2 regions of the Sphingomonas sp. ABOLG genome follow, and region 1 is predicted to be linked to the other one. Evidence: predicted binding sites of a transcription regulator. Region 1 holds the regulator's gene; the other holds the start of a gene.
What was found. Region 1 encodes LexA, which represses DNA repair genes until DNA is damaged. Its sites were predicted from a motif close to GTTCCNCNCTTGTTCT; they were not measured.
Positions count from the first base shown of each region.

Region 2: CA236_RS02330 (PA0069 family radical SAM protein) is a predicted target of LexA. The motif match lies at 2,264-2,279, and genes of this name have one in related genera.

Region 1 covers NZ_QQWW01000013.1:78,027-82,316, forward strand. Annotated here, with positions in the region: gene CA236_RS14570 (molybdopterin molybdotransferase MoeA) at 43-1,227, shown strand; gene lexA (transcriptional repressor LexA) at 1,283-1,945, shown strand; gene CA236_RS14580 (ComEC/Rec2 family competence protein) at 1,936-4,173, opposite strand; gene gltX (glutamate--tRNA ligase) at 4,203-4,290, shown strand, end outside.
Region 2 covers NZ_QQWW01000002.1:65,293-69,582, reverse strand. Annotated here, with positions in the region: gene gap (type I glyceraldehyde-3-phosphate dehydrogenase) at 1-377, opposite strand, end outside; gene CA236_RS02350 (hypothetical protein) at 534-737, shown strand; gene zapA (cell division protein ZapA) at 737-1,219, shown strand; gene CA236_RS02340 (5-formyltetrahydrofolate cyclo-ligase) at 1,403-1,954, shown strand; gene CA236_RS02335 (DUF2842 domain-containing protein) at 1,951-2,157, shown strand; gene CA236_RS02330 (PA0069 family radical SAM protein) at 2,303-3,382, shown strand; gene dnaE (DNA polymerase III subunit alpha) at 3,723-4,290, opposite strand, start outside.

The sequences.
Region 1 (4,290 bases):
TATGGGTGTTGCCGACAGCATGAATCTGTCACTCGCCGGATCATGAGCGAATTGCTTCCTGTCGCAGAGGCGCAGGCGCGCCTGTTGGCTGCGGCGCCCGCGCTGTCGACCGAAACGCTGCCGCTGGCGGACGCGATCGGACGCTGGGTGGCGGTCCCGTTGATCGCGTGCCGTACCCAGCCCGAGCGCGACCTGTCGGCGATGGACGGCTATGCCGTGCGGTTCAGTGACCTGCCGGGCCCGATGCGAGTGATCGGCGAGAGCGCCGCCGGACGGCCATTTGCAGGTGCCGTGAAGGCGGGCCAGGCGACCCGGATCTTCACTGGCGCCGCCGTGCCCGAGGGCGCCGACACGGTGATGGTGCAGGAAGAGGCCCGTCACGACGGCGATACCTTATGGCTCGATGGCGAAGGACCGGCACGCGAGGGCGCCAACATCCGGCGACGCGGGCTCGATTTTGCGAACGGCGATACGCTGGTCGCGGCCGGCGAACGGCTGACGCCGGCGCGCCTGGCGGTGGCGGCCACCGGGGGGCTGGGCGACGTCACCGTCCGGCGCCGGGTTCGTGTGGCGATCGCCGCGACGGGCGATGAACTGGTCGAACCCGGACGGGCCGTCGAGCCCGGCCGACTACCGGAATCGAACCGCCTGCTGCTACGGGCGCTGCTCGCGGATCTTCCGGTGGAGATCATCGACCTCGGCATCCTCCCTGACCGGTTGGAACCGCTGACCGACACGTTCCGCCATGTGGCGGCCGACGTCCTCGTCACCACCGGTGGCGCCTCGGTTGGGGATCACGACCTGGTTCGTCCTGCGCTGCAGGCGGCGGGCGCCGCGATCGATTTCTGGCGCATCGCGCTTCGCCCCGGCAAGCCGCTGATGGCGGGGTGGCGCGGCGACATGGCCGTGCTGGGGCTACCGGGAAACCCCGTCTCCGCCTTTGTCACCGGCTTGCTGTTCGTGAAGCCGATGGTCGCGGCGCTTGCCGGGGCGGCGCAGCCCCTGCCACAAACGACCACCGGCATCCTTGGCGAAGCGTTGCCGGCCAATGGCCCGCGCACTGATTATCTACGCGCAGAGTTGCGCGATGGACGGGCCTATGTTGCTACGATCCAGGACAGTTCCATGCTACGAACGTTGGCACGGGCAGGCTGCCTCGTCGTTCGTCAACCACATGCTCCTGCTGCGGCGATGGGCGACTCGGCAGAAATCCTCGTGATTGCTTGACGCGTCGGTTTACGTTCCTTAAAGGTTCCCAGTCTGTTCGCCGCGGAGATGATGCATGCTCACCAAAAAGCAGCACGAGTTGATCTGTTTCATCAATGATCGACTGGCCGAAACCGGCGTCTCCCCTTCGTTCGAAGAGATGAAGGATGCGCTGGACCTGAAATCGAAGTCCGGGGTCCACCGCCTCATTTCTGCGCTGGAAGAGCGTGGCTTTCTGCGTCGCTTGCCCAACCGCGCCCGCGCGCTGGAAGTGCTGAAGGTGCCCGACCGTCCGGAAAGCCGCGAGGCGGTCCGTTCATCCACGCCGGCGCCTACATTGCCGGAACCGGCCAACGACGTCGTCGAAGTGCCGCTGCACGGGCGGATCGCGGCCGGCGCCCCGATCGAGGCGCTCGAAGGCTCCACCAGCCTGCCGGTGCCGGCGGCGCTTTTGGGCTCGGGTGAGCATTTCGCACTTGAGGTTGCCGGCGACTCGATGGTCGAGGCGGGCATCCTCGACGGCGACTTCGCCTTGATCCGCAAGCAGGATGTGGCGCGCGATGGCGAGATCGTGGTCGCGCTGATCGAGGACAGCGAGGCGACGCTGAAATATTTTCGGCGCGAAGGCACGATGATCCGGCTCGACCCGGCGAACCGCTCCTATGATCCGCAGCGTTATGCGCCAGCGCAGGTGCGGGTGCAGGGCAAGTTGGCCGGGATTCTGCGGCGTTATTCCTGATTGGCCGGGCGCAGGCCCGCCGGCAGCGGGCTGAACGCTTTCTCCGGGCGAAACGTCGGTTGTTCATCCTTGCGCCAGCGGTTCGTTGAGCGGCCCGGCAGGATTGGCATCCCGGCGAGCACCCAGGGGTGAGCATCGCCGGGGCGGATCACGGTATCGACGCGCCCGGTAGAGAGCGAAATCGCCACCCCGCCGGTTCGCGCGAGCATCTCACGATCGAGGCGCAGCCATCGCGGCGTACAGCGACGCGGCAGGCGGCGTTCGCTGACCACGATATCGGCATTGCGGCATGCCTGGATCAGCGCGCCGACGGGAACCAGATAGGCGCTGCGCGTCGCCAGCACGCGCCATGTGCGGTCGCCGACCGGCAGATCGACGCGGCATAGATCGCGCGAACAGCGCGCCGCGCCCTGATCGGACAAGAGCACCGGTTCGGCGTCAGATCCGCCATTTTCCGCCAGCATGTCACGCGCATAATCGCCCGCCCGATCGCGCAGCAGCGCTACGCGCCCATCGGGCAGCCGCACGCCGAGATGCCGTCCGTCGCCGGTTACCAGAAGGTCGGAGGGCGGTGTCGCGAGCGCCCAAAGCGCGCCGACCGCGACCGGGATCAAGCCGATCCGCCGCCAGCGCGTCCGCCAGAGCGCCAGCCACAGCCCGCCGCCGACCATCAACGCGAAGGCGCCCGCCGGCATCGCTGGCAGTGCCGCGACCGCCCCAGGCGCCGCCGCCGTCGTCCGGGCGATCCACAACAATAGCGATAACCCCTGCCCCGTCAGCCACCAGAAGGGCGCGCCGAGCCCCGTCGTATCGAACAGCAGCGCCAATGCCTCCAGCGGCATCACGACAAAGGTGGTCAGCGGGATGGCGACGATATTGGCCAGCGCGCCATAGATGCCGGCCTTGTGGAAGTGGAAGACGGCGATCGGCATCAACGCGACTTCGACGATCGCGCCGGTCAGCAGCAACGAGCCGCCATTGCGCAGGAGGCGGCGGCCCCATGATTCCTCGCGCGGCGCGAACCAGCGGCGGACCGCCGGATGCTCAGCCAGCGCGATGATCGCAGTGACGGCGGCGAAGGAGAGCTGGAAGCTGGGCCCCGCCAGGGACGCCGGCCAGAGCAGCAGCACGACGAGTGCGCCGGTCGCCACCAGCCGCAAGGTCAGCGCCTCTCGCCCCATCGCCATGGCGGCGAGCACCAGCAAGGCGGCGATGCAACTGCGGATCGTGGGCACCTCGCTCCCGGTCAGCCAGGTATAGCCGAGCGCGGTCACGGCAGCGGTCGCCGCTGCGATCAGCGGAACCCGACCGGTGAGCGCGAGCCGCATGTTGAGCGCGAGCAGTCGTGCGGCGAGCAGCATCGTCAGGCCGACGACCGCGGTGATATGGAGTCCACTGACCGACAGAAGATGCGCAAGGCCGGAGCGGCGCATCGCCTCGTGATCCGGTTCCTCGATCCCCCCGGTATCGCCGGTCGCCAGCGCGGCGGCGATGCCGCCGGCACTTCCCTCCAAATTGTGCTGGATGTGGCGGGACAGGCGCGCGCGGAACGGCTCTCCAGCGACCGCACCCGCCAGGATCTCGGGTGAGCCGAGCGCCCGCCCGGTGGCACCAATCCCGCTGAACCATGCCACGCGCGCGAAATCATAGGCGCCCGGCACCGCCGGCGGCGGAGGCGGCATCAACCGCGCGCGCAGGCTGATCCGCGTCCCAGGCAGCAGCCCGGCCGGCACGTCCTGCTCTGCTACGTTGACGCGCACGTGGAGGGGCGCACGCGGCGGCCTGCGATCAAGCCACTCAAGATCGCCGAGCCGCAGCCGCACTAGGCCCCGCGCCGGCAATGCGTTCATTGCCTCCACCCGCCCAGTGAAAGTCGCGATCGCGGGACGCGCAAGGACGGGCGCGGCCGCCGTTTCCGCCCGCAGCCACACCAGCGCGAGCCCGGCCGCGAAAGCAATGCTGCCGATCGCCGCCACCCGGGCAGCGCGACTACCGGCGGAGGATGCCGCAAGCGCGAGGAGGGCGAGCGCGGCGGCGCCCAGCAACGCGGCGCGCCACGCGCTGCTATTGGGAAGGACGAACCACGCCGCCACCCCGCCGCCCAGCGCCACCGGCAGCCATAGCGGCAGCTGGTCGCGCTCCGCCTCCAGCCACGATTCCACACGCGCCCGCGCGGTTTGAAGCGCGGGGGCGTAAGTGCTAGGGGCGGGCGCGGCCGTAGTCGCCATGTTATCCATCAGCCTGGGAGCAAGCGCGCTTGAGCGCAACCACTGAAACCCGCGATGCAACCGTCGTCACACGGTTCGCCCCCTCACCCACCGGATTCCTGCATGTAGGGGGCGCGC
Region 2 (4,290 bases), on a different contig from region 1:
TTGCCGGGGGCGGAGATCAGCACCTTCTTGGCGCCTGCCGCAATGTGCTTTTCGCACGATGCGCGATCGGTGAAGAAGCCGGTGCATTCCAGCACCAGGTCGACGCCCAGTTCCTTGTGCGGCAGGTTCGCCGGGTCGCGCTCCGCGGTCACGCGGATGTGCTTGCCGTCGATGACCAGGTCGTTGCCGACCGCCTCGACGGTGCCCGGATACTTGCCGTGAACGCTGTCACGGCTGAACAGCCATGCGTTGGACTTGGCATCGGCGAGATCGTTGATCGCCACCAGTTCGAGATCGCTGCCGCCGCGCTCCAGCATCGCACGTGCCACCAAGCGTCCGATGCGGCCGAAGCCGTTGATCGCAACCTTCGTCATAATGCCGACTCACCTCTCGTTCAGATTTTGGCGCGCTGTCGCAAGAGAAGCATGATGCGTCAACCGGACGGCCGCCAGCTGTGGGTTACGCGCACAAGCCCGGGGGTTGCCGTTGCGGCACCGCGATCCTAATCCGGTCCCATGACACAAAGCGACGCTGTGACGCGGATTCATGCCGCGATCAGGCGCATCGAGGCGGCCATGGACAGCCGTGAGCAGCAGACCGAGACATTGCGCAAGCGGCACGCCGCCTTGCGTGGCGAGGTCGCGCAGGCGGTCGCCGCGATCGACGCACTGGTCGCCGCGCAGGACGCCACTGATCAGGACAGCACTGGCGATACCGCGCCGGAGGGCGATCGCTGATGGCGCGCGTATCCCTCGACATCGGCGGCACGCGCTGGACGGTCAACACCCGAGAGGGCGGCGAGGCGGAGGTGCAGCGCCTCGGCCGGATCGTGGCGGAACGCTGGCCGCAGGCGCTGCGCGCGGCCGGCGACGGCGGCATCCCGCAGGCGCTGCTCCTCACCGCGCTGATGCTCGCCGACGAGGTGAGCGAGGCGCAGGCGCAGCTCGCCGATCAGGCCACCCGGCTGGAGGCACAATCCGTCCAGATCGAGGAGCAATCGGCGCTGCTCGATGCGCAGGCGTCGCAGCTGGAGGAACAATCCGCCCTGCTCGATGCGCAAACCGCGCAGTTCAACGATCAGGCGGCGCAGCTGGCGACGCCGTCCGTTCCATCCGACAGCGCGCAGGCCGAGGCGGTCGACCTCGATACGCTCGTCGCAATCGCCGAACGGTTGGAAGGATTGGCGGAGGCCCTTGAGCAACCCGCCCCGAATGACTAGTTTGGTCGTGACGGGTACTGCCCGGTACGAGCCTAGACTTATCCCTGAGGCTATTCATCATCCATGGGGGCTGTCCCTGCCCGGGCCCTGGCCCGACGCACATGGTCCCCACCTGACGTACTGGGCGTCAGTGGATATCCCGGCAAACGGCCATGGCGGTCCCGTCACCCGCCCCCGTGCATCATGAACGACGCGCCGCTGGACAAGCAGGCGCTGCGCCGCGCCGCCCGATCTGCGCGCCAGGCGCTCGGCCCTCATCCGCCGATCATCGCACCGCCACCGCCCTTCACCGCGTTGCTCGCGCCGGGAATGATCGTCGCCAGCTATGTGCCCGTCGGCAGCGAGGCGGATCCCACCGCTCTGGTCAGCGCGGCGCGCGCGGCGGGATGCCGGATCGCGCTGCCGCATGTGATTGATCGCGAAACACCGCTGCGCTTCCTCGAATGGCAGCATGACGCGCCGCTCGCGACCGGCCCGTTCCGCCTTCGCCAGCCCGACGCCGATGCGCCCGAACGGGTGCCCGACCTGATCCTCACACCATTGGTCGCGTTCGATCGGACGCTCGCCCGGCTCGGCCAGGGTGCCGGCCATTACGATCGCGCCTTTGCCGCCTACCCGAATGCGCACCGCATCGGGGTTGCCTTTTCGGTGCAGGAGGTCGAACGGCTCCCGGTCGATCCGTGGGACGTCCCGCTCCACGCGATCATCACCGAACAGGAATGGATCACCTCATGACGCCGTCCTGGCGCAAGCCGGTGGGGATGCTCGCCATCCTCCTTCTCATCACCGTCTGGTGCGCGCTGATCGTCAGCCTTTCTGGCACCGTCGGCGAGTGGCATGCGCTGGTGCAGGCGCTGTTCTACGTGGTGGCCGGCATCATCTGGATCGCGCCGCTCAAGCCGTTGCTGCGCTGGATGGAAACCGGCCGCTGGCGCTGACCTGATCACCGCGGGGCGGTTCTTCCCGACTGCTGGCCATGCTCGGGCGATCGCTGGCCGAATTTAGTCGGAGACAGGCCGGCCTTCGCCGACTTCAGCGCTTTATGTTCCGTCTTTGTTCCGCTATATCGTGGTTCGGACCATCATGCGCAAACCACGCTCCCATCGCGGCGCGACCATCAACCCGGTCAGCGATCGCTTCAACCTCGCCGCGCGAGAGGCCGACGGCGACTGGCTCGACATGCGCGACATGATCGACGGCCCGCCCCCACCCGTCCGCACCACCGTCCAGCAACTGTCGGCCAAGACGATCATTTCACACAATAAAAGCCCCGATATCCCGTTCGATCGCAGCATCAATCCCTATGTCGGCTGCGAACACGGCTGCATCTATTGTTTCGCCCGTCCCACCCATGCCTTCCATGATCTATCGCCCGGCATCGATTTCGAAACCAAACTCTTCGCCAAACCTGACGCATCCCGCCTGCTTCGCGAGGAACTTGCCAAACCCTCCTACCGCTGCGCCCCCATTGCGCTGGGCACCAACACCGATCCCTATCAGCCGATCGAGGCGCACTGGCAGATCATGCGCGGCATCATCGAGGTGCTTTCGGCCTGCAGTCATCCGCTTGTAATCACGACCAAATCTGACCGCGTGGTGCGCGACATCGACCTGCTCGCCCTCATGGCCGAGCGCAATCTGGTCAGCGTCGCCATCTCCGTCACTTCGCTCGATCCACGGATCGCCATGACGATCGAACCTCGTGCGCCGCATCCCGAACGCCGCCTCGCCGCGGTCACGAAGCTGACCACCGCAGGCATTCCCACCTACGTCAACATGGCCCCCGTTATCCCCGCCATCACCGATCATGAGGTGGAGACGATCGTCGCGCGTGCCGCAGCGGCTGGCGCGCTGGATGTGTCGTTCATCCCCGTGCGGCTGCCTTGGGAGGTCGCTCCGCTGTTCCGCGCGTGGCTCGACGAACACTTCCCCGATCGCGCGGCCAAGGTGATGGCGACGATCGCCTCGCTGCGTGGTGGCAGGGACAATGACCCCGCCTTCTTCTCACGAATGCGAGGCCAAGGTCCGTGGGCAGACCTCCTCCGAACCCGCTTCGACATCGCCCGGCGGCGGCACGGCATCGTCCGTCGCGCCGAGCGCCTTGGGCTCAGGACCGACCTGTTCCGACCACCGCTGGGCGCCCAGGGCGAGTTGTTCGGCTGAGCGTCGCTACCAATCAAAACCGTGCGGAGCCGCTCACGAAAATTGTTGCCCGGTCGGGATCCCCGCTGAACCGATCCGCAACCCCAAGCCGCAGCTCCACGGGGGATGTCGAGTGTGCGGCTCCGATCACGGGCTAGCGCATATTCCGCCGCGCTCATGAACATGCCCCGGATCGACCGTATATGAACTCTCGGTCATGTTCGGCCGGTCGGGACTGATCTCCGGCATTGCCTCGAGCGGGGTTGGTTGGAACAGCGAGCAGACCGGCTGGGTCCCGCTTACCGCCCCTCCGCTGGCAGTTCCGCGCCGCCAGCAGCGAGGAGGAGCGCGGCGAGGAACATCAGCCGACCAGCGAGAGCCGGGTCTCGGATTGGCGCAGGGTCACGGTGCTGACGCCTGGCAGTTCCTCGATCCTGTGCACCAGTTCAAGGTCGAGGAGAAAGTCCCGCCCGAGCAGCACCGTCGCCTCGCCACTGCCCACAGCCTCGCCGACGGGCGCGCGCAGGAGCACTTCGCCGCGGGCGCCGCGTTGATGTTCCAGCACGGCGGCCAAGGCGGGCAAGGCAGCCGCGGAGGTTACCGCCACTTCAATGACAAACCGCGCCTGCGAGGCGAGCGTCTCGAATGGCTGCAGCCGCTTCACCGTCACCCGCGGTGTTTCCTCGCCCGGTCGCCGGTCAAGCTCGACCGTGGCAAGGCCACAGCCCCCCGCCCGCGCTGCCTCTTCAAGATCGGCCGCCACCGCATCGTCGAAGCAGGTCGCAACGAACTGGCCGCTCTGGTCGCTCAGCGTCGCCATCAGATAGCGCTTCCCGCGCGCCGACGTTCGCCACCGCGCGTCCTCGATCAGTACGGCCATGGTCGCGCCCGCGCGGGTGCCATCATCCGGGATCGCCAGTTCCGCCAGC